Regions from separate parts of the Rhizobium leguminosarum genome, predicted to be linked through region 2. Evidence: riboswitches for the same ligand, from Rfam matches in the RefSeq annotation. Region 2 holds a riboswitch; each other region holds the start of a gene.
What was found. Region 2 has a riboswitch for thiamine pyrophosphate ahead of thiC (phosphomethylpyrimidine synthase ThiC). Riboswitches for the same ligand answer to the same signal wherever they lie in the genome.
Positions count from the first base shown of each region.

Region 1: another riboswitch for thiamine pyrophosphate. It lies ahead of thiC (phosphomethylpyrimidine synthase ThiC); the one in region 2 lies ahead of thiC (phosphomethylpyrimidine synthase ThiC).
Region 3: another riboswitch for thiamine pyrophosphate. It lies ahead of thiM (hydroxyethylthiazole kinase); the one in region 2 lies ahead of thiC (phosphomethylpyrimidine synthase ThiC).
Region 4: another riboswitch for thiamine pyrophosphate. It lies ahead of BA011_RS18205 (YkoF family thiamine/hydroxymethylpyrimidine-binding protein); the one in region 2 lies ahead of thiC (phosphomethylpyrimidine synthase ThiC).

Region 1 is NZ_CP016287.1:882,422-889,904, forward strand. It holds partial or broken gene BA011_RS28565 (glycoside hydrolase family 15 protein) at 367-867, opposite strand; gene BA011_RS28570 (DUF982 domain-containing protein) at 866-1,111, opposite strand; gene BA011_RS28575 (thiazole synthase) at 1,418-2,191, opposite strand; gene thiS (sulfur carrier protein ThiS) at 2,195-2,392, opposite strand; gene thiO (glycine oxidase ThiO) at 2,383-3,372, opposite strand; gene thiC (phosphomethylpyrimidine synthase ThiC) at 3,372-5,195, opposite strand; TPP riboswitch at 5,295-5,427, opposite strand; gene BA011_RS46590 (2Fe-2S iron-sulfur cluster-binding protein) at 6,378-6,866, opposite strand; gene BA011_RS44495 (hypothetical protein) at 6,838-7,483, opposite strand, start outside.
Region 2 is NZ_CP016290.1:499,773-507,255, reverse strand. It holds gene BA011_RS36790 (LexA family protein) at 173-457, opposite strand; gene BA011_RS36785 (IS630 family transposase) at 486-1,601, shown strand; gene rpsU (30S ribosomal protein S21) at 1,618-1,857, opposite strand; gene BA011_RS36775 (thiamine phosphate synthase) at 2,141-2,761, opposite strand; gene BA011_RS36770 (thiazole synthase) at 2,758-3,531, opposite strand; gene thiS (sulfur carrier protein ThiS) at 3,535-3,732, opposite strand; gene thiO (glycine oxidase ThiO) at 3,729-4,700, opposite strand; gene thiC (phosphomethylpyrimidine synthase ThiC) at 4,702-6,519, opposite strand; TPP riboswitch at 6,612-6,723, opposite strand; gene BA011_RS36750 (hypothetical protein) at 6,946-7,483, opposite strand, start outside.
Region 3 is NZ_CP016289.1:613,465-620,947, reverse strand. It holds gene BA011_RS34465 (ABC transporter substrate-binding protein) at 1-150, opposite strand, end outside; gene BA011_RS34460 (glycoside hydrolase family 3 N-terminal domain-containing protein) at 194-1,216, opposite strand; gene BA011_RS34455 (GNAT family N-acetyltransferase) at 1,241-1,720, opposite strand; gene thiD (bifunctional hydroxymethylpyrimidine kinase/phosphomethylpyrimidine kinase) at 1,939-2,748, opposite strand; partial or broken gene thiE (thiamine phosphate synthase) at 2,745-3,378, opposite strand; gene thiM (hydroxyethylthiazole kinase) at 3,375-4,178, opposite strand; TPP riboswitch at 4,222-4,317, opposite strand; partial or broken gene BA011_RS34435 (ABC transporter ATP-binding protein) at 4,501-6,188, opposite strand; partial or broken gene BA011_RS46010 (acetamidase/formamidase family protein) at 6,185-7,128, opposite strand; partial or broken gene BA011_RS34425 (ABC transporter substrate-binding protein) at 7,196-7,483, opposite strand, start outside.
Region 4 is NZ_CP016286.1:3,710,703-3,718,185, reverse strand. It holds gene BA011_RS18215 (ABC transporter ATP-binding protein) at 1-11, opposite strand, end outside; gene BA011_RS18210 (ABC transporter permease) at 8-814, opposite strand; gene BA011_RS18205 (YkoF family thiamine/hydroxymethylpyrimidine-binding protein) at 904-1,536, opposite strand; TPP riboswitch at 1,527-1,640, opposite strand; partial or broken gene BA011_RS18200 (NADPH-dependent FMN reductase) at 1,885-2,480, opposite strand; gene soxR (redox-sensitive transcriptional activator SoxR) at 2,564-3,028, shown strand; gene BA011_RS18190 (SDR family NAD(P)-dependent oxidoreductase) at 3,140-3,910, shown strand; gene BA011_RS18185 (ArsR/SmtB family transcription factor) at 4,142-4,483, shown strand; gene BA011_RS18180 (LysR family transcriptional regulator) at 4,675-5,568, shown strand; gene BA011_RS18175 (formate dehydrogenase subunit gamma) at 5,703-6,182, shown strand; gene BA011_RS18170 (formate dehydrogenase beta subunit) at 6,179-7,483, shown strand, end outside.

The DNA of each region.
Region 1 (7,483 bases), on a different replicon from region 2:
GACAGGCTCGCCGTTAGGGTTGGGCACCGGCGCCTCCCTTGTATCTCGGGCCGGGTGTTTGCGATCGTCAGGCTCCTGCGGTTCCTTATGGTCGGGGCGATTGACAGGCTGCTCTTTAGGATTGCCCCTTTTTGATGGGGCATTATTCTTTTTGGACATGGCCAGTTCCTCCACTTCAACGGTACGAACCGACTGGGGACATTGAAAGTTCCGAGGCAGCCAAACTGCCGACCAGCGCATAAAACTTAAGCTGAAATACATTCGGTGGCGCTGGCGGAGCGATCCTACTGTCGTCCGAGGAAGTTAAGAACGCTTGGTACCATCGGAAGGCGCCCCCACTCGGATACGGAGCGGTGTTCGTCGGCTCTACGGCCGCCATTCCTGGCTGTTGCGATCGTCGAGCTCGCGATCTAGGTAGAACGCTGCGCTGATCAGAGCGAGATGAGTAAAGGCTTGCGGGAAATTGCCAGCGAGCTGCGCCTTGGTATCAAACTCCTCGGCATATAGTCCGAGATGGTTGGCATAATTCAGAACCGACTCGAAGACCCTGCGAGCCTTCTTGGTGTCCCCCGCTCGTGCGAGACACTCTGCATACCAGAATGAGCAGGCTGAGAAGGCGCCCTCCTCCCCGTCAAGGCCGTCATTACTTCGATATCGGTGCACGACACCGTCGTCCGCTAGTTGGTCGCCGATCGCCGTCAAGGTCGACAGCCACCTCGGGTCCGTGGCACTGACAAACCTCACCAGCGGCATGAGCAGCAGCGAGGCGTCAAGCGTGTCGCCTCCCTTTGTCTGCACAAAGTGCCCCTTCTCCTCGTTCCAGAAATTGCTTAGCCAACTCGTGAGCGCAATTGTTACGCGATTTCTAAGGGCGGAGGATACCAGCTTCGATCGCCGCTTCCTGAAAGGCACGCGCTGCCGCCGCATGATCCGCTTCTCCGCTGAGCGACTTCATGCAGGCGCGTTTTGCAATGGCGAACGACCTCCCGCCTTTTTCGGGCCAGCAGGTCATGAGGGTCTCAAGGGCCTCGCGGCTGTTTTGGATGCTTTTGAAGTGATCGCCGCCCGCGACGGCGATCTCGATAGGTGTTTGCCAGATTTCTGTCGGCATCGAGTCCTCCTGCCAATGAATCTGATAGTACAAATGCCCCACTGCGAACGGCGTTCCAACGCTAGGACCTTGGTCTGATAGGTGCAGTTGATCGCCACCTATACATGCGGGTCATGATCGAGCGGGATTATCAAGAGGAAGCGCGCATCCCCTCGATAGCGGATATACCGATCAGCCATTTAGTGAAGTCGTAACGGCGCGCGCTTCGCGAAAAGCACGCGGGAATAGCATTCTCTTGGGACTGCGCAGAGGCGATGGTCAAACAGGTTTTGGAGACACCTACCAAACGCGCTGCGCCTTCACCGCTCATGCGAAAACGCCCTTTCCGACAACCGGGGTGGACGGTACTGCCATGTCGCGCGGCTCCAGCATGCCGGAAAGATAAGCGAGCCGTCCGGCCTCGATCGCTTTGCCGAACGCCTCGGCCATGGCAGGCGGATCGCCTGCAACGGCGACCGCCGTATTGAGCAGCACCGCGTCGTAGCCGAATTCCATCACCGTTGCCGCATGCGACGGTCTCCCGATCCCCGCATCCACGATCAGCGGGATGTCCGGAAAGGCGCTCCGCATGGCGGCGAGCGCGGACGGGTTGCGCGGACCTGCCGCAGAACCGATCGGCGAGCACCAGGGCATCAAGACCTGGCATCCGACGGAGACCAGCTTTTCACCGACCACCAGATCGTCCGTCGTATAGGGAAATACGCAAAACCCTTCCGCGCAAAGAATGCGTGCGGCTTCGACCAGTTCGAACACATCCGGCTGGAGACTGTCGTGATGACCGATCACCTCGAGCTTGATCCAGTCGGTACCAAATACTTCGCGTGCCATCTTGGCGGTCAGAATCGCCTCCGATGCGCTGTGACATCCCGCGGTGTTGGGCAGGACGTGCACCGCGAGCTGGCGGATGAGTTCGAAGAAGGCTCCACCCATCTTTCCGCCGGCCGTTTCGCGGCGAAGCGAGACCGTGACGATCTCGGCACCGGACCGGTTTACCGCCTCGGCAAGGACGGCCGGTGACGGATAACGCGCGGTACCGAGCAGAAGCCGCGAAGACAACTCAGCATCATAAAGAGAAAGCATGGATCAACCTCCCTGCATCGGGGACAGGATTTCGATACGGTCACCGTCGTCGAGCCGGTGGCCAGCTCGGTCCTCGCGATGGACGAGATCTCCGTTGACGGCGGTTGCCAACCAGTCGCCCTCGTATTCCAGAACATGAAGAAGTTCGGCCAGGGTTGCGGCCTCGCAGACCTGGGTTTCGCCATTGATGATCAGTTCCATGGGGTTAGCCTTTCAGAAGAATGTCGCGCGAGGAGAATATCGGCTGCCCGCACAGCCATGGCGGGTGCCAACAGGAAGCCATGCCGATGCATGCCGGCGATCGCGAGCCCCTCCTCGGTTTCGATTACTTGCGGAATGTTGTTGGCAAACGCCGGACGTATGCCGGTCCCGGTCTCGACGACGCGTGCCTCGCCAAACGCCGGATGCAGCGTATAGGCCGCGTTCAGGAATTCCATTAACGAACGCGCGGCAATCGGTCCGTCATCTTCAGCCTCGATCATCGTCGCCCCGACCATGAAACGGTGATCGTCGCGGGGCACGATGTAGATCGGATGGCGTGGGTGCAGCATCCTGATCGGCCTGGAAAGCGTAACATCCGCAGTTTCCAGGTAGAGCATTTCGCCTCGCACGCCGCGCAGGCCGGAAAGCCGCGGTATCGCCGCTGGCCCGGTGCAGTCGAGCACGCCGGCAAATCGCCGCTCCTGCGGCTGGCGTCCCCCGAAATGGAAGACTACGCCGTATTCGCGGAGTCTGTCGGCTAGCCCGGCCAGTGCGCGGCGTGGATCGAGATGCGCCTCCTGCTCGAAGAAAAGAGCCTTTTCGAAGCGGCCGGCAAGGGCAGGTTCTAAGTCGGTTACGCCCTTGCGATCAATCCAGACATGACCGGTCGTGCGCGCGGCAAACCGGGCGAGATCCGGAAGGTCGCGTGGCTGCGCCACTACCAGAGTACCGCGGCGACGAACCTCGCCGGGCACGGCCTCCTCCCACCATCCGGCCGCGCCCAGCCCCAGTGTCAGGACAACCTCTTCGGCAGCCTCCCGTTCGCAATAGGGTGCGAGCATTCCTCCAGCAAAATGCGAGGCGCCAAGCCCCACCCCGCCAGCCTCCTCGATCACCTCAACCGAAAAGCCCCGCTTGGCGAGTTCATAGGCCGCGGCGAGGCCGGCAACGCCAGCCCCTTTGACGAGAAACGTAGACACTATGTATTACTCGGAGCGTTTTCGACCGGCATGTAAAGATCGCCGCCATCGCGATATTTGGCGGCCATGGCTTGCAGACCCTCTTTCTGCGCTTCGGCGCGGATATCGTGAGAAATCCGCATCGAGCAGAATTTCGGGCCGCACATGGAGCAGAAATGCGCCACCTTGTGCGCCTCCTTGGGCAGTGTCTCGTCATGCATCGAACGCGCCGTTTCCGGATCGAGCGAGAGGTTGAACTGGTCCTCCCAGCGGAACTCGAAACGAGCGCGCGACAGCGCGTCGTCACGCACCTGGGCCGCCGGATGGCCTTTGGCGAGATCGGCCGCATGTGCGGCGATCTTGTAGGTGATGACGCCCACCTTGACGTCGTTGCGATCCGGCAGGCCGAGATGTTCCTTAGGCGTCACGTAGCAGAGCATGGCGGTGCCGAACCAGCCGATCATCGCAGCCCCGATGCCCGACGTTATGTGGTCGTAGCCCGGCGCGATATCGGTGGTCAGCGGCCCGAGCGTATAGAACGGAGCCTCGCCGCAGACCGCGACCTGCTTGTCCATGTTGGCCTTGATCTTGTGCATGGGCACGTGGCCGGGACCCTCGATCATCACCTGGCAATCCTTCGCCCAGGCGATCTTCGTCAGCTCCCCGAGGGTCTCCAGTTCCGCGAACTGAGCCGCATCGTTGGCGTCGGCGATCGAACCGGGGCGAAGACCGTCGCCGAGCGAGAACGACACGTCATAGGCCTGGGCGATGTCGCAAATTTCCTCAAAGTGCTCGTAGAGAAAACTCTCCTTGTGGTGGTGCAGACACCACTTGGCCATGATCGAGCCGCCGCGGGAAACGATGCCGGTGACGCGGTTGACGGTGAGCGGGATATAGGCGAGCCGCACGCCGGCATGGATGGTGAAGTAGTCGACACCCTGCTCGGCCTGCTCGATCAGCGTGTCGCGATAGACCTCCCAGGTCAGGTCCTCGGCAATGCCGTTCACCTTTTCGAGCGCCTGGTAGAGCGGCACGGTGCCGATCGGCACGGGCGAATTGCGGATGATCCAGTCGCGGATATTGTGAATGTTGCGGCCGGTCGACAGGTCCATGACCGTATCGGCGCCCCAGCGGATCGCCCAGACCATCTTCTCGACCTCCTCCGCCATCGACGAAGTGACGGCCGAATTGCCGATATTGGCATTGATCTTCACCAGGAAATTCCGGCCGATGATCATCGGTTCGGATTCGGGGTGGTTGATGTTGGCGGGAATGATTGCCCGACCTTCCGCGACTTCGCGGCGAACGAAATCCGGCGTCACGAAATCCGGCACTTGGGCGCCAAAACTTTCGCCGTCGCGAACGAGCGGTTCCCTGGCCGCCTGCCGGCCGAGGTTCTCGCGGATGGCGACGAATTCCATCTCCGGCGTGATGATGCCGGCCCGCGCATAGGCGAGCTGGGTGACGGCCCTGCCCGCCTTTGCCTTGAAAGGTTGGTTGCGGATCGGGAATTCCGGCGTCAGGTGGCTGCCGGACACGAAGCCGTTGTCCTCCGGCCTGACGATGCGGCCCTCATAGGCCTCGACATCGCTGCGGGCGACAATCCAGCTTTCGCGCAGGCGCGGCAGGCCGGCATCGATACTGATCGCGGCGCCTTCTACCGTATAGGGACCGGAGGAATCGTAGACGGTGACCGGCGGTTCGCCGGAGGTCGGATGCAATGCGATCTGACGGATCGGCACGCGGATGTCCGGGTGGATCGTTCCAGCTTTCAGGACTTTCGTGGAGGCGGGAAGCGGGCCGGTAGTGACGACCGGGGTGAGCTTGGTGGTTGCGATATTCATGGTTCGAGGCTCCAAGGTTTGACGTTTGGAGACCCAGTTCCAGAGTTGGAATGATGGAAGAACACGTCGGAATCCGAAGAACGGAGTCCCGCCCTCGCCGCCGCAGCGCTCGCACCGTCCCTACGCCAGTATGAACTGGATCAGGTTCAACGGGTCACTGCGCCTCGGCCGGCCGAAGCCGATCCGACCAGCAGTATCTCAGCCCCTTGGCGGGACCCCCCTGGTGAATAGGGCTAAGCTATTGTGAGCAATGGCGCTCCGTCAAGTCCTTAGGGTACCGGGACCCATATCCCGACCGTTTGCAACTTGTTTGTCGCCACTCCAAGGATTTCCCGAGACGAGACGCGCGTCCTTACGGCATAACGAGCAAGAAGCCAGATGATTTCCTGGCTGACCTTCATATTGCGTTTCCCGAGGCGCTTCTTTCGAGTGCCAGACTTGCGCGGCTTAATCTGCGCAAGACAACGCCGACGGTTGGTTCATAAACGCGCTTCACCAAAATGGGCTGAAGAAATTCGCAGCCATGCTCCGCCAGGACATCAACCGGCTGGACCGATAAGGATGAATCCGATCAACTTGCCGCAGTCGTCGCTTTCAGTGCTTGAAGCAGTTCTCTCGATGCCATTGCAGGAACTGAGAATGCGGCCGCTCATGCGAACCGCACCCATAATGTCGTCGGTGCTGCGTAACCCTTATTTATGGAACTGCAGTAAACAAATCGGTCGGTTCAGCTTTGCCGCACTACGGCAGTCAACTGAATTTCAACTATTGACCCACTAGGTAACAGCTAACACCCACTGCTGCCCTCGCTCCCACAGCCTCTCCCCCAAGTTTCAGCATGATGAGGTCCGATGCGAAGTCAGCCACTCGAGAGTGATCCCGAAAATCTTGGGACGCTGCGACGAACACCGTCATTGTGATTACTTCTGATATTCGCTCTCCTGGCGTCAACAAACTACCGGCTGCTCTGAGGGTATTCGAAGCCGCAAGTTCGACGGCCCCCTAATCATTTAAGGTCGTCATCGCATCTGACGGTGCCTGTTCGCGCTAGCGCACCGTCTAGTCGAGGCGTCATACCAGTGTAAACGATATCGCGATGACGCTTTGCTAGCCAGTAGTTTGACGCGCGTCGATCTCGGTGATCGTAGTGGAGCGTCATTCGGCGCAGTTTGTCGCGGGGGCTCACAACACCGATTTCTGCGATTGGTCGAGCGCCGCATACCGGGCTGGCGGCGTGAGAATAGGCCGGTCGAAGATGAAAGCAACAAGGACAACTCCAGAGCTTTTTTCCTCGTCCGTTAATACCGCCATCGCTTCATCTGCGTTGTTGGGAAGGATTCGCCATTGGCCCTCAACAACTCTGCATTTACAGGCCCTGCACGGTCCCGCTTGGCAGCTCGATCCTATAGAAAGTCCAGCTCCGCAGATTATTTCAAGAAGCGTTCTGCTACTATCAGTAGCGATGGACAAATCACAGTCCAAGAAACCGACTTTCACGATTTTGGGCACTGGCCCGAGTTCGATTATCCAATGGGCATGGCGTGCGAACATCTTTGCCAGCCAACGAATCTGGCCGAACCGACGAGGCCGGTCCGGCCGCCAGCGCTTGAACGTCAAGAGAGGGAACAAACCAGGTCGTTCATCAATCCGCGAGTTCGGCTCCGCCTGCATCCTTCTTGACCGTGATCGAGACGGGCGCTTCGCCGTTGGCCGCGATCTGCAACTGGAGTGTCTTCGGTGAAGGCGTCGTGTACAGCATGGAGTTTTCATTAGCGCGGTAATGCGTCTGCGCGGCCGCCCAGTCGGCGACACCTTTGAGATCGAAATGCAGCCCGGTGGTTTTTCCCGCAGCCATCGTGAAACCTGACAGGTCGCGATAGATGCTTTCGGTCTTGGCGTTCGTATCGTCGGTCAGCGTCAGATACATTTTCAATCCCTTGAGATCGGCCGTGCCGACGTTCGAGATGGCAATTTCCAGATGATCGGAAACGTCCTTCTTCGTGACCGGATCGAAGTTGTCCTCAACCTTGACGGAGAGAACGCGGATCGTCGCCGGCGTCCCGGTCTGGACAATCGGGTTATCGAGCTCCGTCGGTCTGGCGTCGGCCTTGTCGTTCTGGCCGTCGCCGTCCGTATCCGCGATCAGGGGATCGGTCGCCAGCAGTGTCTCGGCGATATCGGGGATGCCGTCATTGTCGGTATCGAGAGGGGCCGAGACCGCAGGTGCAGCGGAGGCTGTCAGACCCAGGAGAAAGAAGCTCGATACGAGAAAATTCGTCTGTTTGACG
Region 2 (7,483 bases):
GCTAATCGAAGGCATCGACGCCCCTTGCACCTTTATCAAGGCGCCGTAAGCACTTCCCATTGGACACTGTGCTCCTGAGGGAAGGGCACGACAATGTGATACCCTCGACAGACGAAACATCCGTCACTCGATCCCGACTAGTACCACGCCACAGAGATTATGACGGTTTGTCTTATCGTAGAATTGGCAGGGCTTCTGGTGGGATGAGAAGTTGGATGCTGCGTGCGGCGCCTGGCACGCGAGATATAAAACCCGCCTTCTCGAGGGTCAGCACCATCTGGTGAACAGACGGAGCCGTAACGCCGAAGTGGCGACGCATGTCGGCTTCGGCCGGAGGCTGTTTGAAGATGCGGCTGTAGGCGTAGATGAAGGCCAGGTACTGGCCTTGGATCTGCGTAAGGCCCCGTCTTGCCGTTGCGGCTTGCGGGTCAAGTGAGGGACTCATTTTGGGATTCATCTGCGTCTCCACGCTGAAGGAGGTGTCGATGAATATAAAGTTTCACATAGAGCTTAGCCAATCGGAACGTGACCAACTGGCCGCTTTGTTGAGCGGGGGGTGCCACAGGTCGCGCAAGATCAAGCGCGCCCAGATCCTGGTCGCAGCGAACGAAGGCTTCAGCGACGAGGTGATCGCGGCAACCTTGAACGTCAGCGGATCGACGATTTACCGGACCAAACGCCGGTTTGTGGAAGCCAATCTGGAAGGGGCGCTCAGCGAAGAACCGCGCCCGGGTGTTGAGCGCAAGCTATCGAGCAAGGAGGAGGCGCTGTTGGTAGCGACCGCCTGCTCAAAGCCGCCGCCCGGGCGAGCCCGCTGGACCCTGGAGCTTCTGGCAGATGAGATGGTCCGGCTCACCGATCATGACCAGTTGTCCTCGGAGACCGTGCGTCGCCGGCTGGCTGAGAACCATCTCAAGCCTTGGCGCAAAGACATGTGGTGCATCCCAAAGATCGATGGGGAATACGTCGCGCGCATGGAGGATGTTCTCGACCTCTACGCAGAAACGCCTGATCCACAAAGGCCCGTGGTCTGCTTCGACGAGAGCCCGACCCAACTCATCGGCGAAGTGCGCGAGCCCATTGCGGCCAAGCCTGGCCAGCTTGAACGCTACGATTGCGAGTATCGCCGAAACGGCACGGTCAATCTGTTTGTCTTCATGGACGCCCACCGGCCCTGGCGCAGGGTGAAGGTCACCGATCGGCGAACCAACCAAGACTTCGCCGAGTGCATGCGCGAACTGGTCGACGTCGATTATCCCGACGCGCCGATCATCCGCGTGGTGATGGACAACCTCTCCACTCATTCCGCCGGGGCGCTTTACGACGCATTTCCCGCCCCGCAAGCTCGAAGGGTGCTGAAGCGACTGGAGTTCCACCACACGCCCAAGCACGCCAGTTGGCTCAACATGGTCGAGATCGAGATCGGTGTCCTGCGTAGCCAATGCCTCGACCGTCGTATCGACAACAAAGACACCATAATCGCCGAAGTCGCAGCCTGGGAGCAGCAACGCAACGCCCACGGCGCAAAGATCCAATGGATGTTCACAACCGAAAATGCCCGCAAAAAGCTCCGTAAAGCTTACCCCGTCAAAGAGTCATAATCTCTGTGGCGTGGTACTAGCGACCAGAAGCTCTCGCCTTCTTCGGGGCGGAAATACCGCTTTCCCGTTCAAGCTTTTTGCGAGCGAGTTTACGGACGCGCCTGATACCCTCGGCCTTTTCACGGGCACGTTTTTCGGAGGGCTTTTCAAAACGCTCCCGAAGTCGGGCCTCCCGAAAAACGCCCTCGCGTTGCAACTTCTTTTTCAGAAAGCGAAGCGCTTGCTCAACGTTGTTGTCGCGTACCAGAACTTGCATTCTAAACTCCTAGGATCACTGACGCGCCTCATTAGATCCATGTGCACTTATGATCAAGGCTTGGAGGACAGTTTGCCTGAATCTCTGCCGCCCTGTTTTCATGGGCACGACCGCGAGTGGGCTGGTGTAAGCTCTGCCACCGATTGATGGGTCAGAAGTTCAGATCCTTTGAAGACCGATACGCTTTCGGTTTCCATAGCGTTCAAACTTCGATTTTTTGATGATGCCACTACCTTGACCGACCCGTAGATTCTACAATCCATTACCCAGGTTTCCTGACGGCTTACTGAAGATTGCGGGTTCGCGCCTGCGCTGTGGCGATGATCCATTGCTTTGTTCTCAGTTCCGGATTTTCATGCCGCATCACGTCGGTCACGACGGCGACGCTATCCGCCCCGTGAGCAAGGACGCCTTCGATCCGTTCGACATTCAACCCGCCGATGGCGACCAGAGGCAGGTCGCCGATGCGCGATTTCCATTCGCTCAGCCGCGTCAGCCCTTGCGGCGCCCATTTCATCGGCTTGAGGATCGTCGTGTAGACCGGGCCGAGTGCGATATAGTCAGGCCTTGCTGCCAGTGCGATTTCCAGCTCGCGTTCGTCATGCGTTGAGACGCCAAGCTTCAGGCCACTCGCTCGGATCGCGTCGAGGTCCGCTGTCGCAAGGTCCTCCTGGCCGAGATGGACGCAGTCGCAACCTTCCACGATCGCAAGCCGCCAGTGGTCGTTAACGATCAGTTGAGATTGATGTTTAGCGCAGACTGCTACTGCGCGACGGATCTCGGCGCGTAGTTCAGTCTCCGGACGATCCTTGATGCGCAACTGCACCAGCTTGACGCCAAGCGGTACCAGCCGGGCAATCCACTCGGCGCTGTCGACGATCAGGTAGAACGGATCGATCTTCATGTGAACACCGCCTTTCCGATCACCGGCGTGGAGGGGACGGCCATGTCGCGTGGCTCCATCAGACCGGCGTTAAAGGCTTGATTGCCGGCGGCGATTGCCGCGGCAAAGGCGGCTGCCATCGCTGCGGGATCGCCGGCGCCGGCAACGGCGGTGTTGAGCAGAACCGCATCGAAACCGAGCTCCATGACCGCAGTTGCGTGGGACGGCCGACCGATGCCGGCATCGACGATTAGCGACACGTCAGGGAAATGCGCCCGCATTGCTCTGAGCGCTGTCGGATTGAGCGGCCCGGCGGCACTGCCGATCGGTGCGCACCAAGGCATCAGCACCTTGCAGCCGGCCTCCAGCAGTCGTTCGGCCACGACCAGATCGTCGGTCGTGTACGGGAAGACTTCGAAACCTTCGCTGACGAGAATACGAGCCGCCTCGACGAGACCGAAGACATCCGGCTGTAGCGTATCATGGTTGCCGACGACCTCGAGCTTGATCCAGTCGGTGGCGAACAGCTCGCGCGCCATCCTTGCGGTCAGCACCGCTTCCGCGACGCTGTGGCAACCTGCAGTGTTGGGTAGGATACGGATGGCGAGCGCGCGGATCATCTCGAAGAAGGTGCCCCCACTGCGGCCGCCAGACATCTCACGACGAAGCGAGACGGTGACGATTTCCGTCGCCGATTGCCTGACAGCCTCGGAGAGGACGGCAGGAGAGGGGTATCGCGCTGTGCCGAGCAGCAGACGTGAGTTTATTTCGGCCCCATAAAGCGTCAGCATCCGTCAGCCTCCCTGCATCGGCGACAGGATTTCGATGCTGTCGTTGTCTTTGAGCGAGCGATCGAACCGGTCTTCGCGATGGACAAGCTCACCGTTGACGGCTGTCGCCAGCCAATTACCCTCGTATTCCATCAGGACTAAAAGCTCTGACAACGTCTCAGCCGCGACATCGTGTTCCTCGCCATTAACGATCAATTTCATGGGACATTCCTTCCCGTGGTATGTTGATTGAAGACAAGTTCAGCCGCCTCGGCCGCCATGGCTGGCGCGAGCAGAAAGCCGTGGCGGTGGAGGCCGTTGAGCGAGATCACCTTTCCCTGATGGCTTGCGCGCGGAAGATTGTCCGGAAAGGCTGGGCGGATTCCAACACCCGTTTCGATGATGGTTGCATCGGCAAAGGCCGGAGATAGCGTGTATGCGGCGTTGAGCAATTCCATCAGTGAACGGGCGACTATCGGCCCGTCGAAATCCGTCTCGATCATTGTCGCGCCGACCATGAACAGACCGTCTCCACGCGGGACGATGTAGACCGGGATACGCGGATGGAGCAAGCGGACCGGCCGGGAGAGGTTCACGTCGGAGCTTCTAAGGTAAAGCATTTCGCCGCGGACGCCGCGTAACTCCTCGGCCTTGCCGATCTGCGCTGCGCCCGTGCAATCGACGACCCTGTCGAAGCTCTCGCGCGGGCTCTCGCCCATGAAGGTGACCCCCTGAACCGTCAGCTTGGTGCGCAGCAGAGTCAAAACTCGCCGGGGATCGAGATGGGCTTCGCGGCGAAAGAACAGCCCGTGCCGGAACCGCCCGGCAAGAGAGGGTTCCAGCGCCGCGATCGCCGGCTCTTCCAGCCATTCATAACCCGTCGTGCGGCAGGCAAAGCGTCTCAGTTCACCAAGATCGCGGGCCGAGGCGACCACGAGCGTTCCGTTTCGTCGCACCTCTCCCGGCACCATTGCCTCCCATTTGTCGGCGGCGGTGAGACCCCGCATGAGTACCGCGTCATCAGCACTCTCCCGCTCGCACCAGGGCGCCAACATTCCGCCCGCGAGCCACGAAGCAGCACGCAGGAAACCGTCATATGGATCGAGCACAGTGACCTCGGCATCTCGAGCGCGCAGTTCATGCGCCACCGTCAGGCCGGCAACGCCGGCCCCTTTGACAAGCACACGCATCTCATTCGCCCGAATGTTGCAGGGTTTGAACTGGCATATAGAGGTCGCCGCCCTCGCGATAACGCGCTGCCATCGCATCCAGACCTTCCTTCTGTGCTTCGGCGCGGATATCGTGCGAGATGCGCATGGAGCAGAATTTTGGGCCGCACATGGAGCAGAAATGCGCCACCTTATGGGCTTCCTTCGGCAACGTCTCGTCGTGGAAGCTGCGGGCGGTTTCGGGGTCCAGCGAGAGGTTGAACTGATCCTCCCAGCGGAATTCGAAACGGGCACGCGAGAGCGCGTCGTCGCGCAGCTGTGCTGCCGGATGCCCCTTGGCGAGATCGGCGGCGTGGGCCGCGATCTTATAGGTGATAACGCCGGTCTTGACGTCGTTGCGATCCGGAAGACCGAGATGCTCCTTCGGCGTGACGTAGCAGAGCATCGCGGTGCCGAACCAGCCGATCATGGCAGCGCCGATCCCAGAGGTGATGTGATCGTAGCCCGGCGCGATATCAGTCGTCAGCGGCCCAAGCGTATAGAAAGGCGCCTCGCCGCAGACCTTCAGCTGCTTGTCCATGTTCTCCTTGATCTTGTGCATCGGCACATGGCCGGGGCCTTCGATCATCACCTGGCAGTCTTTCGCCCAGGCGATCTTGGTCAGCTCTCCCAGTGTTTCCAGTTCGGCGAACTGCGCCGCATCGTTTGCGTCAGCGATCGAGCCGGGGCGCAGGCCGTCACCGAGCGAGAAGGAGACGTCGTAGGCACGGCAGATGTCGCAGATCTCCTGGAAATGCTCGTAAAGGAAGCTTTCGCGATGATGATGGAGACACCACTTGGCCATGATCGAACCGCCGCGCGAGACGATGCCCGTCACACGGTTGACAGTGAGCGGGATGTAGTGAAGCCGCACGCCGGCATGGATGGTGAAATAGTCGACGCCCTGTTCGGCCTGTTCGATCAGCGTGTCACGATAGAGCTCCCAGGTCAGGTTCTCGGCAATGCCCTCGACCTTCTCCAGCGCCTGATACAGCGGCACGGTACCGATCGGCACGGGCGAGTTTCGGATGATCCATTCGCGGATGTTGTGGATGTTGCGGCCGGTGGAGAGATCCATGACCGTGTCAGCGCCCCAGCGGGCGGCCCAGACCATTTTTTCAACCTCTTCCGTCATCGACGAGGTGACGGCCGAGTTGCCGATATTGGCGTTGATCTTCACCAGGAAGTTCCGGCCGATGATCATCGGTTCTGCTTCCGGATGGTTGATGTTGGCGGGGATGATCGCCCGGCCTGCGGCCACTTCCTGGCGGACGAATTCCGCCGTCACATGGTCGGGAACGTGGGCGCCGAAGCTCTCGCCGTCGCGGACTATGGCGTCCGCCTGCGCCTTGCGGCCGAGGTTTTCGCGGATGGCGATGAACTCCATTTCCGGCGTGATGATACCGGCGCGCGCATAGGCGAACTGGGTGACGGCCTTGCCGTCCTTTGCGCGCAGCGGCTGGCGTAGCGTGGGGAATTCGGGCGTCAGCCTTTCGCCGCTTGCAAAGCCGTTGTCTTCGGGACGGACATGGCGGCCCTGATATGCCTCGACGTCGCCGCGGGCGAGAACCCAGTCGCGTCGCAGTGAGGGCAGCCCCTGTTCGATACGGATCTCGGCGCCGTCGATCGTATAGGGGCCGGAGGAGTCGTAGACGACAACGGGCGGCTCGCCCGATGTCGGATGCAGGCTGATTTCGCGCATCGGCACGCAAATGTCGGGATGGATGTCCCCGCGAATGTAGATCTTCCTGGATGCCGGCAAGGGGCCGGTGGTGACGGTTGGGGTGGCGGCGATACTCATGGTTTGAGGCTCCAAGTTTTCGATTGGAGACCCAGTCCTCAGCCGGAATGATGAAAAGACGCCGGCATGGATTCCACACGTGAATCCACTGCCTTCGAGCGCTTGCACCGTCCCTACGCCAGTATGAACTGGATCAGGTTCAACGGGTCACTGCGCGCGATAGCAGTATCTCAGCCCCTTGCCGGGACCCCCCTGGTGAATGCAAAAAAGGGTAGAGGCTTGCCGAGGGGACTGTCAAGCGACAATCTGCCATGGCTTGGGATCCGGGTTACACTTAGGCTATCGTGCGTGGTCGCCGCGCTCAACGAATCCACAAGGGCAATCGCCCGACCGACACGCATCCGCAAGACAGACGCCTTTGTCGCATGCAGTGGCTGTCGATTTTTATTCCGAGCAGTTTAGCAAGTGTACCGAAATACCGAAGCGCTATTGAGAAAGCAGGTGCGGAACTGGAAAGTCTAATACTTTGTCCGTGTAGCTTTCGACCAAGGCGCTAAACGGCGTGCCGTCTCGAAGTTTCAGTACGGCACGATGTTCGAGCAGGAACGGCGGCAGGCTAAGGGAACTTGTTTCATGCGCTGTTAAGCCGTCCATATCCCAGCCTTCGGATAGAGGGGACCAGAGCAACGTGGCAGACAGGTTTGTGCGAGTGAAATTAAGAGCCTGAACGGCTCTGCCAAACGCGATATCGCTGGTATTCAACGCCTGATTCATTTCTGCAGTTAATTTTGCAGGTACATACCAGTTGTCGGCCTCGGACAAGACGCGGTCGCCGCAGACCAGGCGGACGCGGCGATAAGCGATCAGCTCACCGGGGCCGACGGTCAGAAGTTCACGGATGTGCTCATCGGCTGGTTTGCCTTGCCCGCCCACACGCTGAGCTACGATCTTGGAACCTTCAGGTGCGAGCTTGTGCGCGGCGCACCAGCGGTCAAGCGTCAACGTAGCGCTGGCGTTACTCAGG
Region 3 (7,483 bases), on a different replicon from region 2:
TGTCGACTGGCGCGACGAGGTCTGGTTGAACGGGTTGAAGTTGCGAACCCAGGTCGTCGCCGGTTCGATATTCACGGTGAGGACCGTCTGCGCCATGGCGGAACCCGAAAGCAGTGTTAGTGCGGCGGCGGCAAGAAGATATCTTTTCATGTTCTATTCCCCTTTTCTTATGCGGTGAGAGATGAGGTGCCGGTCAGGAGACCAGCGCGCTTGCAAACATGTCTTCGACTTCAGCACGGGCGGCGCGGAAATCGATCTTGAGATTGCCGAGGCGGGCCTTGCCGGCAGCGATCCGCTGCAGGGCGCCTTCCGTCAGCGGGCGGGCGGCCTTGGCGGCGGCTTCGCTTTCCGGGATGTCGCCGTGGCTGTGGAGCGCGATATCGAAGCCTGCGTCGAGCACCTGTTTGACGCGTTCCGGCAGGGTGCCGGAGAGCGATTCCATGAAGATGCAGTCGGAAATCAGCACGCCGTCATAACCCATGTCGTTGCGGATCACGTCGTGCATGATCGGCGAGACCGACGCCGGCAGCTCCGCGTCATAGGCCGAGTAGACGACATGGGCGACCATCGCCCAGGGCGTATCCTTCAGTGCCACGAAGGGCTTGAAATCGGTCGCGGTGAGCGTCTCGCGGCTGGCATGGACCACCGGACGCTCCTTGTGGGAGTCGAGCGTTGCGCGGCCATGGCCGGGAATATGCTTGATGACAGGCATGTTGCCGGTCTCGAGCAGGCCATCGACGACCTCGCGGCCGAGGGAAGCGATGAAATCGGGATCAGGGCCGAAAGAGCGGGCGCCGATGACCGCGCTCGTCGTCTCGAAGACGAGGTCGAGAACGGGCGAGCAGCCGCTGGAAAGGCCGAGTTCCGTCATCATCGCGCCCATGGCCTGGGAGGAAAGGCGCAGTGCTTTTTTGCCGAGATCGAAATCGCGGCGTGCCAGTTCGGCGAACTGGCCGAAGCTGCGGAAGAGCGGCCAGGGGCCGGCATCGAGATGCTGAACGCGGCCGCCTTCCTGGTCGGTGAAGACAGGCGCGTCGTCGCGGCCGACGGCTTCGCGGAAGCGCTCGATCAGGCGCCTCGTCTGCTCCGGCTCGCGCTGATTGCGCCGGCCGACGAAAAGGCCGAGCGGATTGGTTTCGCGAAAGAGGGCGAATTCATCATCCGAAATAGTGGGATTCGGAAGGCCGACGAAAAGGGCGAGCGGGGTCGAGGACAATTCTGTAACTCCGGGATCAGATGGTCATTTCGGCGCGCTTCTCAGCATGCCTTCGTAGATGCCCTTGTCGGGGGCGGGGATGATGGTTGCGCCTGCGGTCCTGGCGTAGAAATCGACCGGGCCGGCATCGCCGATGAAGGCATAGGCGTGGCCGAGCGTCTTCATGGCCTGAAGGCAGGCGGAAAAGAGGGCGAGCCCGATGCCCTTGCCGCGTGCGTCGGGGTCGACGGCGGTCGGGCCGAAGAAGCCGCGCGCCGTCGTGTCATAGCAGGCAAAGCCCAGGAGCTTGCCGCTTTCGACTGATATCAGGCAGGCAACGGGCTGGCGGGAGAAGGCGACCGCGACTTCGCTCGCCCAGTTCTCGCTGAACCGTTCGCGAACCCAGCTGACGACGAGATGCAGTTCCGGGGGGAGGGCCGGACGGATGGAGACGCCGACATCGTCGGCTTTGCGTTTCAGGTCGGCAAGCTCAGTGGAATATAGGCTCACAAGCAGGTCTGGCACCTGTCACTCCTCCAGTTATTCCGTTATTGCGGAACATATCCCCTTTTAGTGTCATAGACTTGGCCATCTGGCCGGGCTTGTCAACAAGGTTTTTCAAACGGCCAAAGGCGCGAGCCGCCGCTGTCCCCAGGGTTTCAACGCAAAGTAGGTGCCGAACGCAAAAACGGCCCGGGAAGGCCGGGCCGTTTCGGTTGGCGGAATATTGGTGGAACGGACGCCTATTCGGCGTCTTTCCAGAGCGCATGAAAATGCTGCACCGGGCCGTGGCCGGAGCCGACGGTGAGGTGTCCGGCAGCCGCGACCGCGCCGGCGAGATAATCCTTGGCGATGGCGACGGCCTCCCGCGCTGAGGCGCCCTTGGCGAGCTCGGCTGCCAGCGCGCTGGAGAGCGTGCAGCCGGTGCCGTGGGTGTTCTTGGTCGGCACGCGCCTGGCTTCGAACCAGTGCAGGCCGGCGGCCGTGGCAAGCACGTCAGGGCTCTCGTCGCTGTCGAGATGGCCGCCCTTGACCAGCACCGCGGCCGGGCCAAGCGCCCGCAGGCGCTCGGCCTGTTCAGCCATCTCAGCACGGTTTGTCGCCACCGGCTGGTGCAACAGGGCGGCGGCTTCCGGCAGGTTCGGGGTCAGCAGTGTCGCGAGCGGCAGCAGCCGGCGGGTCAGCACGTCGACCGCTTCAGGCGCGAGCAGGGCCGCTCCACCCTTGGCGATCATGACAGGGTCGATGACGATCGGCATGTCGCGGTGGTCAGCCAGCGCACCGGCAACGGCGTCGGCGATGCCGGCATTGGCGATCATGCCGATCTTGACGGCGTCGACGCGGACATCGGCAAAGACGGCATTGATCTGGTCTGCGACGAATTGCGGCGGCACCAGATGCACGCCGCTGACACCTTGTGTGTTCTGCGCCGTCAGCGCGGTCAGCACCGCCATGCCGTAGACGCCGCGGGCGGAAAAGGCCTTGAGATCGGCCTGGATGCCGGCGCCGCCGGAGGGATCGGAACCGGCGATCGAGAGAACGTTGCGGATCATGCGCGGGCCTTTCGGATTTCTGCGGCGATGCGGCGCGTGGCCGCTTCCGGGTCGGGCGTGCCGCAGATGGCGGAAACGACGGCAAGCCCCTTGGCGCCGGCGGCGAACACTTGGGCGACATGATCCGCCTTGAGCCCGCCGATCGCGACCGATGGCACCGGCGAAGCCTTTACCAGCCTTGCAAGGCCGTCAAAGCCGATCGGCTGCTTGTGGTCGGCCTTGGTCGGTGTCGCAAACACCGGCCCGACGCCGGTGTAATCGATGAGATCAGGATCGACCGCGTTAGCAAGCGCCTCGCTCTCGACCGACAGGCCAAGGATCATCTCGGCACCGACCATCGCCCGCGCTTTGCGCGCATCCATGTCCTCCTGGCCGATATGCAGGCCGTCGGCGCCGATGGCGATTGCCCTCGACGTCATCGTTGACGATGAGCAGGGCGCCGGTCCCATTCAGCGCCTGTTTCAAGGCGCGGCCGGTCTCGATCATCCTGATGGTGCCGGCATGTTTGTCGCGCAGCTGCACCATGGTCGCGCCGCCGGCAACGGCAAGGCGCGCGGTTTCGACCATGCCGATCCCGGCGCAGAGATCGGGATCGAGGACGAGATAGAGCGAAAGATCGAAAGTCTTCATGCGGCTGATATCCTTGCCCTGGCGTCAAGCGTTTCGGCGTCGAGCGCGGCCAGCGCATCGAGGAAGCGCCAGGAGAAGGATCCCGGGCCGGCCGCACCAAGGGCTGCCTCCTCGCCGGCGATGGCGAAGGTTGAAAGTGCTGCGACCGTCGCGCCGAAGATATCCTCAGGCGCCGTCGCGGCAAAGGCGCCGACCAGGCAGGTGAGCGAGCAGCCGAGTGCTGTGACCTCAGGCATCAAGGCCGATCCGCCTTCGATGCGCACGGCCCGCTCGCCGTCGGTAACGAAATCCACGGCACCGGTAACGGCGACCACCGCCTGCTGCCGCTCAGCCAGCCATCGCGCCGAACCTTCCGCCTGCTCGACCGGATCGCGGCTGTCGACCCCCTGGCCGCGGCTTTCTCCGCCGGCTAGCGCGATGATCTCGGACGCGTTGCCACGAATGATGGTCGGGCGCAGGGCGAGCAGTTCGGCAACCGCATTGCGGCGGAAGGCCGTCGCATAATGGGCGACCGGATCGAGCACCCAGGGTTTGCCGGCTGATGTCGCCGCCTTCGCAGCCGCCTGCATGCCGTCGATCCATTGCGTCGACAGCGTGCCGATATTGATTGTCAGCGCGCTGGCGATCCCGGCGAATTCGCCGGCTTCTTCCGCGGCATGCACCATGGCGGGCGAGGCGCCGGCGGCGAGCAGAACATTGGCGGCGATATTCATGGCGACGTAATTGGTGATGCACTGAACGAGCGGCGGCTTTTCGCGCATCGCCTTCAGCATAGCTCCTGGTGTGGTCCTGGTCTGCATGTGGCCCCTTTTCAGGCGGGGCAGGCGCGGGGCGGCCCGTATGGCGATGCCCCGAGCGACTCCTCCGCCGGCATTATCCGGTTCAGGTTCGAAGGGTGCTTCTCAGCCCGTCTGTCGACGAACGCCCCTGTCTCTCATCGGGTTTCTTTTCGCAGAGAACAGCGCGCCTGTCACCCCGAAAATGACAACTCCACGACCAACGCCGCCGCGTCTCTTTACGAAAGGCGGTCAGCCGACGAGATGCAGGCGGATTGGCTGTTGCAGCACGAGCTTCGACAGCAAGGCGCTCCTCGTCGATATTCTAGTAAGTCTCAACCTTCAGTCACGCATGCGCTTCCCTGCCGCGATAGACCTCCGGATCAGGGATCGGAACCGCTGCGATCAGCGCGCGGGTGTAGTCATCTCGTGGGTTCTCGAAGATATCCCGCCGTGTGCCGGTTTCGATGATGCGGCCGGCGCGCATGACGGCGACGTTGTGCGACATGCGCTCGACCACCGCCATGTCGTGGGAGATGAAGAGATAGGCGAGCCCCATGGTTTCCTGCAGTTCGAGCAGGAGGTCGAGCACCCGGGCGCGGACGGAGACGTCAAGCGCTGCGACGCTTTCGTCGGCGACGATCAGCTTTGGCTCAAGCGCCAGCGCCCGGGCGATGCAGATGCGTTGGCGCTGGCCGCCTGAAAACTCGTGTGGATAGCGCGTCGCCGCATCAGGCGTCAGGCCGACCCGGCGCAGCAGTTCGGCGACGCGGTCCTGCCGTTCGCTGTGGTTGCCGATACTGTGGATGACCATCGGTTCGCCGATCGCCTTGCCGACGGCCATGCGCGGGTCGAGCGAGGCATAGGGATCCTGGAAGATCATCTGCGCCGAGCGGCGCACGGGGCGCATTTCGCGCTGGCTGAGGCCGGCAATGTTGCGGCCGTCGATCAGGACGTTGCCCTTGAAGGGGATGAGACCGAGCACGGCCTTGCCCGTCGTCGATTTGCCGGAGCCGCTTTCGCCGACGAGGCCGAGCGTTTCACCCGGCAGGATATCCAAGGAAACGCCGTCCACGGCTGCAACCGGCGGCTTGCCCTTGAAAATCCGGCTTGCGGCGTTGCCGTAGGTAACGATGAGGTCGCGCACGTCCAGCACCGGCGTTCGGTCGGGGCGGAGCGTTTCGACGGCGCGCTGCGTGATGCGCGGCGGGCGATCGGTGCCGGTAAGCGCGCCGAGCCGCGGAACGGCGGCGAGTAGCTGTTGCGTATAGGGCTCTCGCGGCCGCTGGAAGACGGCGAGTGCCGGTCCGGTCTCGACGATTCTGCCATTCTGCATGATGACGACGCGGTCGGCCATTTCGGCGACGACGCCCATATCGTGGGTGATGAGGATGATCGAGGCGCCGAATTCGCGCTTCAACTCACGCATCAGCTTGAGGATCTGCGCCTGCACGGTGACGTCGAGTGCGGTCGTCGGTTCATCGGCGATCAGCACCTTCGGCCGGCAGGAGAGCGCCATGGCGATCATCACCGCTGGCGCATGCCGCCGGAAAGCTCGTGCGGATATTGCTTCAGCCGCCGGGCCGGCTCGGTGATCTGCACGGCATCGAGCATCTTCAGCGCCACCGCCTCGGCATTGTCGCTGCCCTGATGCGCGCGGATTGCCTCGGTCAGTTGGTTGCCGACCGACATGACCGGGTTCAGCGATGTCATCGGCTCCTGGAACACCATGGCGATATCGCCGCCGCGCACGCTGCGCATCGCCCGGTCGGAAAGCTTGAGCAAGTCGCGCTCGCCAAGCAGCACGCTGCCGGAGGCGACCCGCAGCGAGGCTTTCGGCAAGAGCCCCATGATCGACAGCGAGGTGACCGACTTGCCGGAGCCGGATTCGCCGGCGATACAGAGCGTTTCGCCGCTTGCAAGCTCGAAGCTGACATCCTGGAGCACCGGCTTGCGGCCTTCGGGTGTGCGGGCATCGACGCTCAGATTGCGAAGGCTGAGCACCGGTGCTGCGGCGGGCATGGCTTCGTTCACGCGAACACGATCCTCGGGAAGTAGAAGGAAACCACCCAGTTCGGCTGGTCGACGATCTCGCTGATCCGGAGATCGCCGCAGACCGAGCAGAGCAGATAGGCATCGACGGCGCTCATGCCGTGTTCGGCGCCGAGAAGATCGATCATGCGCATGACGCTTTCGCGCGCCCCGGTCATCAGGTCAGGGCCGATGCCTGTCGTGACCTCGTAGCCGGCGCCGTCGAGATGGCGGGTTACCGGTTCGGTCGTGGTGAAGCGCGGCGTCTGCAGCTTGGCGTCCTTGACGAGATCGTCGCTTCGACGTTCATCTGGCTTTCGATAGCCGTGTGCCGCAGACTTCGCCATCGCCCTGGGCGGCATGGGTATCCCCGATCGAAAACAGCGCGCCGTCGACCTCGACGGGCAGATAAAGCGTCACCCCCGCCGTTAGGTCGCGGATGTCCATGTTGCCGCCGACGCGGCGTGGGGGAACGACGGAGTGGGTGCCGGGCTCGGCGGGCGCGACGCCGATCGTGCCGGCGAAGGGCTTCAGCGGCACGCGGGCCGCCCGGACCGTAAAGGGCGGGCACCATGCTGTTGGCGTCATAAGACCAGACGTGCAGGGCCGGATCCTTGAATTGGTCGGCAAGCAGGCCGAAGCCTGGAATATTGGCCGTCCAGCCGACGCCCGAGGGAATGAACTTGCGCAGCGTCACCTTCAGCGCATCGCCGGGTTTGGCGCCTTCGATATAGACCGGGCCGGTGACCGGGTTGATCTTGCCGAAATCGAGCGCGTTCAGCGTTTCCAGCGTCGCGTCGTTTCCGAGCTGGCCACCGGATGAATCCATGCATTCGAAGTGGATCGTCTCGCCGGGCTTGGCGACGACGGCGGGGGCGAAATCCTTGTTCCAGCCGAAATTATGCTGGGCGCGGTGGATGGTGTGGGTGCAGGCGATGCACATGGTCATTCTCCCTCGATTTTATGACGCCTTCCCGATAGGGACCGGGAAGGCTTTGTTTCTTCAGGGCTTACTGCTTCACGTAGATTGCGTCGTAATTAATGACGCGGGTCGGATCGATGTAGATGTTGTCGGCGCCGCCCATCCGCATCGACTTGGCGACGACGCGGCGTTCGTTGATGACAGGGATCCACGGCGCATCGGCCATGATGTCGGTGAAGATCTTGCCCCAGGCGGGGTGCGCTCGGCGGCCTTTGCCGGATCGGACATGGAGTCGGCGGCCACGGCGCGCTTGTCGAGATCGGCGTTGCAATACCATGACCAGTTCCAGCCGCCCGGAACCGCCGGCGCAACCGAG
Region 4 (7,483 bases), on a different replicon from region 2:
GCATCGCTCATCGGCGCTGCTCCCCGGATTGTTGCCAGGGCATGACGAGGCGCTGGATCATCAGCGTCAGCCCGAAGAGGCAGAGCGTCAGCACGGCGCTGACGACGACGGCGGCGAGTACGAGATCGGGGCGGAAGTTGTTCTTGGCGTTGAGGATATAGATGCCGAGACCGCGGGCGGCGCCGGCATATTCGGCAAAGATCGCGCCGACGACAGCATAGGTGATCGAGATCCGCAGGCCGGCGAAGAAATAGGGCAGCGAGGAGGGAAGCCGTGCCAGACGGAAAATGCGCCAGCGGCTCGCCTTCATCGAATTCAGCAATTCGGCGATGTCGCGGTCGGTCGATTCATAGCCCTGCAGCAGGGCGACGAGCAGCGGGAAGAAGGTGACGAGCGCCACCAGCAGGATCTTCGGCAACAGGCCGAAGCCGAACCAGAGGACGACGAGGGGAGCGATCGCCACCAGCGGCAGGGTCTGGCTGGCGATGAAGATCGGCAGCAATGCCCGGCGCATGAAGGGCACGAAATCCATGAGGATCGAGGCGGCAAAGGCGAAGGCCAGCGACAGGGCGAAACCTCCGAGTGTCGCGCCGAGCGTGGGCCAGGTATTGGCAATCAGTCCCTCGCGGTTCAGCCAGCCCTGGATGACGATGCGCGAAGGCGCCGGCAGGATGGACGGTTTGATGCCGGAGAGATCGACATAGAGCTCCCATGCCGCCAAAAAGGCGCAGCCGGCGAGCAAGGCGGGTATGCCCCGGTAGAGAGCGGTGCGGAGCGCGGCAAGGCGCGATTCCGATGGGTTTGACGGTATCATCAGCGTTCGATTTCAAGCTTTCGTCGGGCACTGCATAATCCCTTAAATCGGAATCGATTTAAGGATAAATTATGCAGCAATTTAAAGTGTTACAGCGTCCTTTGCGCGTCTGAAAAGACGCGCGGCGCTGTATTGGCGGACACCGTGATGTCGAGGGTCACATGTCCCTCGGGGTCGCCGAAGCGAAGGAAGGCCTCACGAATGGTAGCAAAGACGGCACCGGCGTCGCCAGAGAGCCTGCTGCAGAAATTCTTGGCGCGGTCGAAGGTGCCGGAGCGCTTCAGGAAGTCGATGCAGCCGTAGATCTCGTCCATATGGGTACCGGTTCCCATGACGTAGAGCGAGAATTGCGCGGCGGTCGGCTGTCCGGTCTCGGTGGTGATGTCAACGGCGGCAAGTGCGGCTGTTATGCGCTCGGCAAGCGGCTCCGCCTGGCCGAGGGAGGGGTTGATGCCGCAGATGGCGTCGTCGGGCTCGCCGGGGCAGCCGCGTGAAACGGCAGCGGACAGCACGCAATGCTCGCCGGTCTTTGCTGCGGCGACGAAAAGATCATGCATGGCGGCGAAGAGAATGTCAGGCGGGCCGACCAGCAGTGTGGAGATGTCATCGGTCTCGATACGCAGCCGGTCGCGATAGGGATCCAGCGCCTTGACGACATCGAGAATGATGCCGACGAAATTGTCGGACATCGGATAGAGTGACACTTGTGCGCCTGAGAACATCTGAACCTCGCTCCGCTGGCATTACCCAGATCAGCTTTGAAGGGTCCAGAGGCTTGCGCCTCACATCTCAGCCCCGGCAATACGGAGCTCCCCTGTTATTTGCGCGGAAACTATCACCGGGGTTTTCTCCCCGCAACCGCAAAATTGCGAACCCGTCCGTGCGGTCGGAATGAGCAGAACGTGATGGAAAACACCCGGGCGGAGGATTTGCCCGGGTGTGCCCAATGGTTCCGTACCTGCCGGGAACGGAACCGGAGCCATCTGGCTCAGGCGGCTAGCGCATAACCCCGAAAATCGGAATCGATTTTCGGAAAGGACTATGCGCAGATTCAAAGCGATAGAGCGTCCTTAGCGCATCTGAAAAGACGCGCAGCGCTCTATTTCGGCATAGGGACGATTGCTGCGGGCGGTGACGAGCGCCTGCGTCCACCATTCCGCCTCGCCATCATCCGATCGAGCAACCGCATTGTATCGGCGGGATTATCGAGTCGTCCGTCTGGATCGAAGCGGTTCCAAGGTGCGGCAAAGCTCACCGAATCGCGGATGGTGACGGCGTGGAGTTCGGCAAAGACCAGCCGCAGCTGTTCGACGGCGCGCAGGCCGCCGGATATGCCGCCATAGGAAACAAAGGCGACCGGCTTGCCCTGCCAGGGCTCGAAGAAGAAATCGATGATCGACTTCAACGAGGCGGTGAAGCTGTGATTGTATTCCGGCGTGACGGTGATGAAGGCGTCGGCCATGCCAAGCCGGCTGGCGAGCCTGGCGATTTCGGGGTGCGCCATGTCACGGTTGGCCGGCAGCGCGAAATCCAATGGATCGATGATATCGATATCAAATTGCGGGAAGCGGACGAGTTCCTGCGTCAGCCATTTGACCACCCGGTCGCAGATGCGGCCCTCTCTCGTACTTCCATAGATGACAGCCAGCCTGGTGGGTGTTTGCATGCGTCGCTCCTTATTGCGATTGGACTTTACGATTGCAGGAGCAAGGGTTATAAAACCTCAACTAATCTTGAGGTCAAGAGGCGATGGATACAATCCCGGCAGCGCCGCTCGGCAAGCTCCTGACGGTCGGCGAAGTGGCGGAGCGCAGCGGCCTCGCCGTCTCGGCGCTGCATTTTTACGAGACCAAGGGGCTGATCTCGAGCATCCGCTCCCGCGGCAATCAGCGGCGCTATGGGCGCGATGTGCTTCGTCGGCTCGGCATCATCAAGGTGGCGCAGCGTGTCGGCATTCCGCTTTCGGAAATCCAGGCAGCGTTCGAGTCCCTGCCGCAAGGACGCACGCCGACCGTCGCCGACTGGCAGACGCTGTCGGCGCTGTGGAAGGATGATCTCGACGCGCGAATCAGGCGGCTTAGCCTGCTGCGCGACCGTCTGACCGGCTGCATCGGCTGCGGCTGCCTGTCGATCGAAAGCTGTCCGTTGCGCAATCCCTGCGACCGGCTCGGCAAGGAAGGGCCGGGCGCGCGGCTTCTGGAGACCGAAAACTAACCCCGGTCCTCCCCAGGAAAGATCGATACGCGCCTTTCTTTCAGTCGGCGCGCTCATATGTTAAGGGCGAATGACACAACCGGCGGCACTGTCCGCGAGGAGGACGGCTTCGTGTTCCATCCCAGACTGTTCGAAAATCGCAATGTCGTGGTGACCGGCGCCGGACGCGGCATCGGCCTTGAAGTGGCCCGGCAGTTCCTGGACTGCGGCGCGAAGGTGATCGTCCATACCGGGCGCAAGCCGGGACGTGACCTGCCGGATTTCCTGCTGACGGCTGAATCCGAAAGACGGGCGCTGCTGCTTAATGCCGATTTCTCTGCAGTCGGTGGGGCAGCGCAATTCGCCGAGGATGTTCTCGCCTTCTTCGATAAGGTCGATGTGCTCGTCAACAATGCCGGCACCATGCTTGGTCGTTTTCCCGCCACCACGCTCACCGATGCAGAATATGAGGCGGTCGTGCGGCTTAACCAGACATCGGTGGTGGCGCTGACGCGGGCGCTGCTGCCGGCATTGAAGGCCGCTAGTGGTGCTGCCATCGTCAACACCGTTTCGATTTCGGCGCTGACCGGCGGCAGCCCTGGCTCGTCGATTTATTCGGCTTCGAAAGCCTTCGTTGCGACCTATTCCAAGGCGCTTGCCCGTGAGCTTGCACCGGACCGAATCCGCGTCAATTGCGTATCGCCGGGAACGATCGAGACGGATTTCCATGAGCGCTATTCCTCGCGCGAAAAGCTGGAGCAAACGAGGAAATCCATCCCCCTGCAGCGGCTCGGCACGGCGGAGGATTGTGCTCCCGCCTATCTGTTCCTGGCGGCTCCCTCGCTCTCGGGCTACATCACCGGACAGGTGATCGAGATCAATGGAGGTCAGCTTATCTGCTGATTTGTTTGGACCTTTTTTGACATTTCATCACTTTTGACCAATTCGCTTGTGCGAATATGCTATTGTGCTGATCTGCCTCATTGCCTCATTGCCTCATTGCCTCATTGCCTCATTGCCTCATTGCCTCATTGCCTCATTGCCTCATTGCCTCATTGCCTCATTGCCTCATTGCCTCATTGCCTCATTGCCTCATTGCCTCATTGCCTCATTGCCTCCCTTCCGAGATACCGAATGCCGTTGCCCAAACCCGAGCCGGGGATGTCCGGCCAGGAATTGCACAAACTCGCTGGAAAAGCCCATGAAGCGAGCGATCTGCTGAAAGCGTTAGCGCACCAGACCCGACTTCTGATCCTCTGCATATTGGCGAATGAGGAGCGGACGGTGGGTGAGATCGAAAATATCCTCGGCATCCAGCAGGCAATGGTCTCGCAGCAGCTGGCGCGATTAAGGCTAGAAGGCCTGGTCTATACGCGCCGCCAGGGCAGGCTGGTCTATTACAGCATCGGCAATGTCAGCGTGCTTGCCTTCCTCGAATCTCTGTTCGATCTTTTCCCGGCTGCAGAAAACAGTTAGAGCATGATGCCGAAAAGTGTGCGCGGTTTTCGGACGACATCATGCTCTATTTCTTTGATTTAGATCAGGATTCAGATTTTAGGCCGATCGGGCCTAAAACCATCCTGATCTAGAGATCGCCCTTGCGGAGCACGGCTGCTGCGTCAAAGATGAACTGACCCGGATGATGTCACGCCGGATCGGGAGACCGGATGATCGACAAGCTGGAATTCTTCATCGCCCTTGCCAATGAAAAGCATTTTGGCCGTGCCGCGGAGGAGTGCGGGATCTCGCAGCCGACGCTTTCGGCGGCCATCCGGCAGCTCGAAGATCAGCTTGGTGTCATGCTGGTGCAGCGCGGTTCGCGGTTCCAGGGACTGACGCCGGAGGGACAGCGCGTGCTCGAATGGGCCCGGCGCATCGTCGGGGATGCCCGCACCATGCGCGAGGAGATGCGCGCCGCGCGCCGCGGCCTTTCCGGCCACATCCGCCTCGCCGCCATTCCGACCGCGCTTGCCATGTTGTCGCGCATCACCACGCCCTTTCAGGAGCGGCATCCCGGCGTGACTTTCTCGATCGTCTCGCGGAATTCGCTGCAGGTGCTGAGCATGCTCGAAAACCTCGAAATCGATGCAGGCATCACCTATCTCGAAAACGAGCCGCTCGGCCGCGTTACGACCGTTCCCCTTTATGCCGAGCGCTATAATCTGATCACGGCTGCCGGCAGCCCGCTATCCGATCGCGACAACGTGACCTGGCGGGAGATCGGCGACCTTCGGCTTTGTCTATTGACTGCCGACATGCAGAACCGCCGGATCATCAACCGCCACTTGACGGAAGCAGGCGCCACGGCGCATCCGACACTCGAATCCAACTCGATGATCGTGCTGTTCTCGCATGTCAGGACCGGACGCTGGGCGAGCATCATGCCGCGCAACGTCGCCAAATCCTTCGGATTTCCTGTGGAAATCCGCATGATCCCGATCGTTGAGCCGGAGGCGCATCATCTGGTCGGTCTTGTTGCGCCTTATCGTGAGCCGTTCACGCCGCTTGTCTCGGCCTTGCTGCATGAAGCGAGAGTGCTCGTGCAAGATGAAGAGCTTTGATAGAAAAAACCTATCAAGCAACAAGATAGCTTTATTGATCGCCGGCTGCTTCCCTGAGATGGTGATGACGGAATAGCACTCGGCTGGGGAGGCCCGCTATTTCGCAACGAGCAAGCCGCTGGGAGGGCTGCCTTATGACCATTCATATCGCCGAAGGCGATATTGCAGCACGCACCCGAGCCATCGTCGCCGATCTTCGCTTTCTCGAAGGGCCGCTGCTTCCCATTCTGCACGAGGTTCAGCAGGAATTCGGCTATGTGCCGCAGGAAGCCATGCCTGTTATCGCGGAGGAATTGAACCTCTCCCGCGCCGAGGTTCATGGCGTGGTGACCTTCTATCACGATTATCGCGACCATCCCGCCGGCCGGCATGTGCTGAAGCTCTGTCGCGCCGAGGCCTGTCAGTCGATGGGCGGCGATGCGCTGGCCGAACGCGTCAAGGCGCTGCTCGGCATCGATTTTCATCAGACGACGCTCGATGGCGGCGTGACGCTGGAGCCGGTCTACTGTCTGGGGCTCTGCGCCTGCGCGCCGGCGGCGATGCTCGACGGCGAGGTCTATGGCCGGGTCGACGATCAGACGGCGGCGGAACTCGTCGCGGAGGCACGCCGATGACGGTCAGGATATATGTTCCGCGCGATGCCGCAGCGCTGGCGCTCGGAGCCGAAAAGGTGGCAAAGGCGATTGCCCAGGAGATCGCCGCCCGCGGCTTCGATGCCGAGATCGTGCGCAACGGCTCGCGCGGAATGTTCTGGCTGGAGCCGTTGGTCGAGGTCGAGGTTGCCGGCAAGCGCATCGGCTACGGGTCGGTGAAGGCGAAGGATGTGCCTGATCTGTTCGACGCCGGGATGATTGATGGAGGCGAGCATCGGCTCTGTCTCGGGGAGGTTGAAGACCTCCCGTTCCTCAAGGAACAAACCCGCCTGACCTTCGCCCGCTGCGGTGTCACCGATCCGCTTTCGCTTGGCGATTACGAGGCGCATGGCGGTCTTGCCGGCCTTCGTCGCGCCATTTCGATGACACCAGTCGATATCGTCAAGGAAATCACCGATTCCGGCTTGCGCGGCCGCGGCGGTGCCGGCTTTCCCACCGGCATCAAGTGGAAGACCGTTCTCGAGGCCGCCGGCGAACGCAAATATATCGTCTGCAATGCCGATGAGGGCGACAGCGGCACCTTTGCCGACCGGATGATCATGGAGGGTGATCCCTTCGTGTTGATCGAGGGCATGGCGATATCAGGGCTCGCGACCGGGGCGACCAAGGGTTTCATCTATACGCGTTCGGAATATCCGCATGCGATCTCTGTCATGACCGAGGCCGTCGGCATTGCGCGCCAGGCCGGTATTCTCGGACCATCGGTGCTCGGCTCTGGCCGCGCCTTCGATATCGAAGTGCGCACCGGCGCCGGCGCCTATGTCTGCGGCGAGGAGACGGCGCTGCTCAACAGCCTCGAAGGCAAGCGCGGCATCGTGCGTGCCAAGCCGCCGCTGCCGGCGCATAAGGGGCTGTTTAACTGTCCGACCGTCATCAACAATGTGATCTCGCTGGCTTCGGTGCCCGTCATCATGGAAAAGGGCGCGGCCTTCTATCGCGATTTCGGCATGGGCCGCTCACGCGGCACCATCCCGCTGCAGATTGCCGGCAATGTCAGATATGGCGGCCTCTTTGAGACGGCCTTCGGTCTTTCGCTCGGAGATATCGTCGACAGGATCGGTGGCGGTACAGTGACGGGACGGCCGGTCAAGGCCGTGCAGGTCGGCGGACCGCTCGGCGCCTATTTCCCGCGGGCGCTGTTCGACACGCCGTTCGAATATGAATCCTTCGCCGCCAAAGACGGACTGATCGGCCATGCCGGCATCGTCGTCTTCGACGACACGGCCGATATGCTGAAGCAGGCGCGTTTCGCCATGGAATTC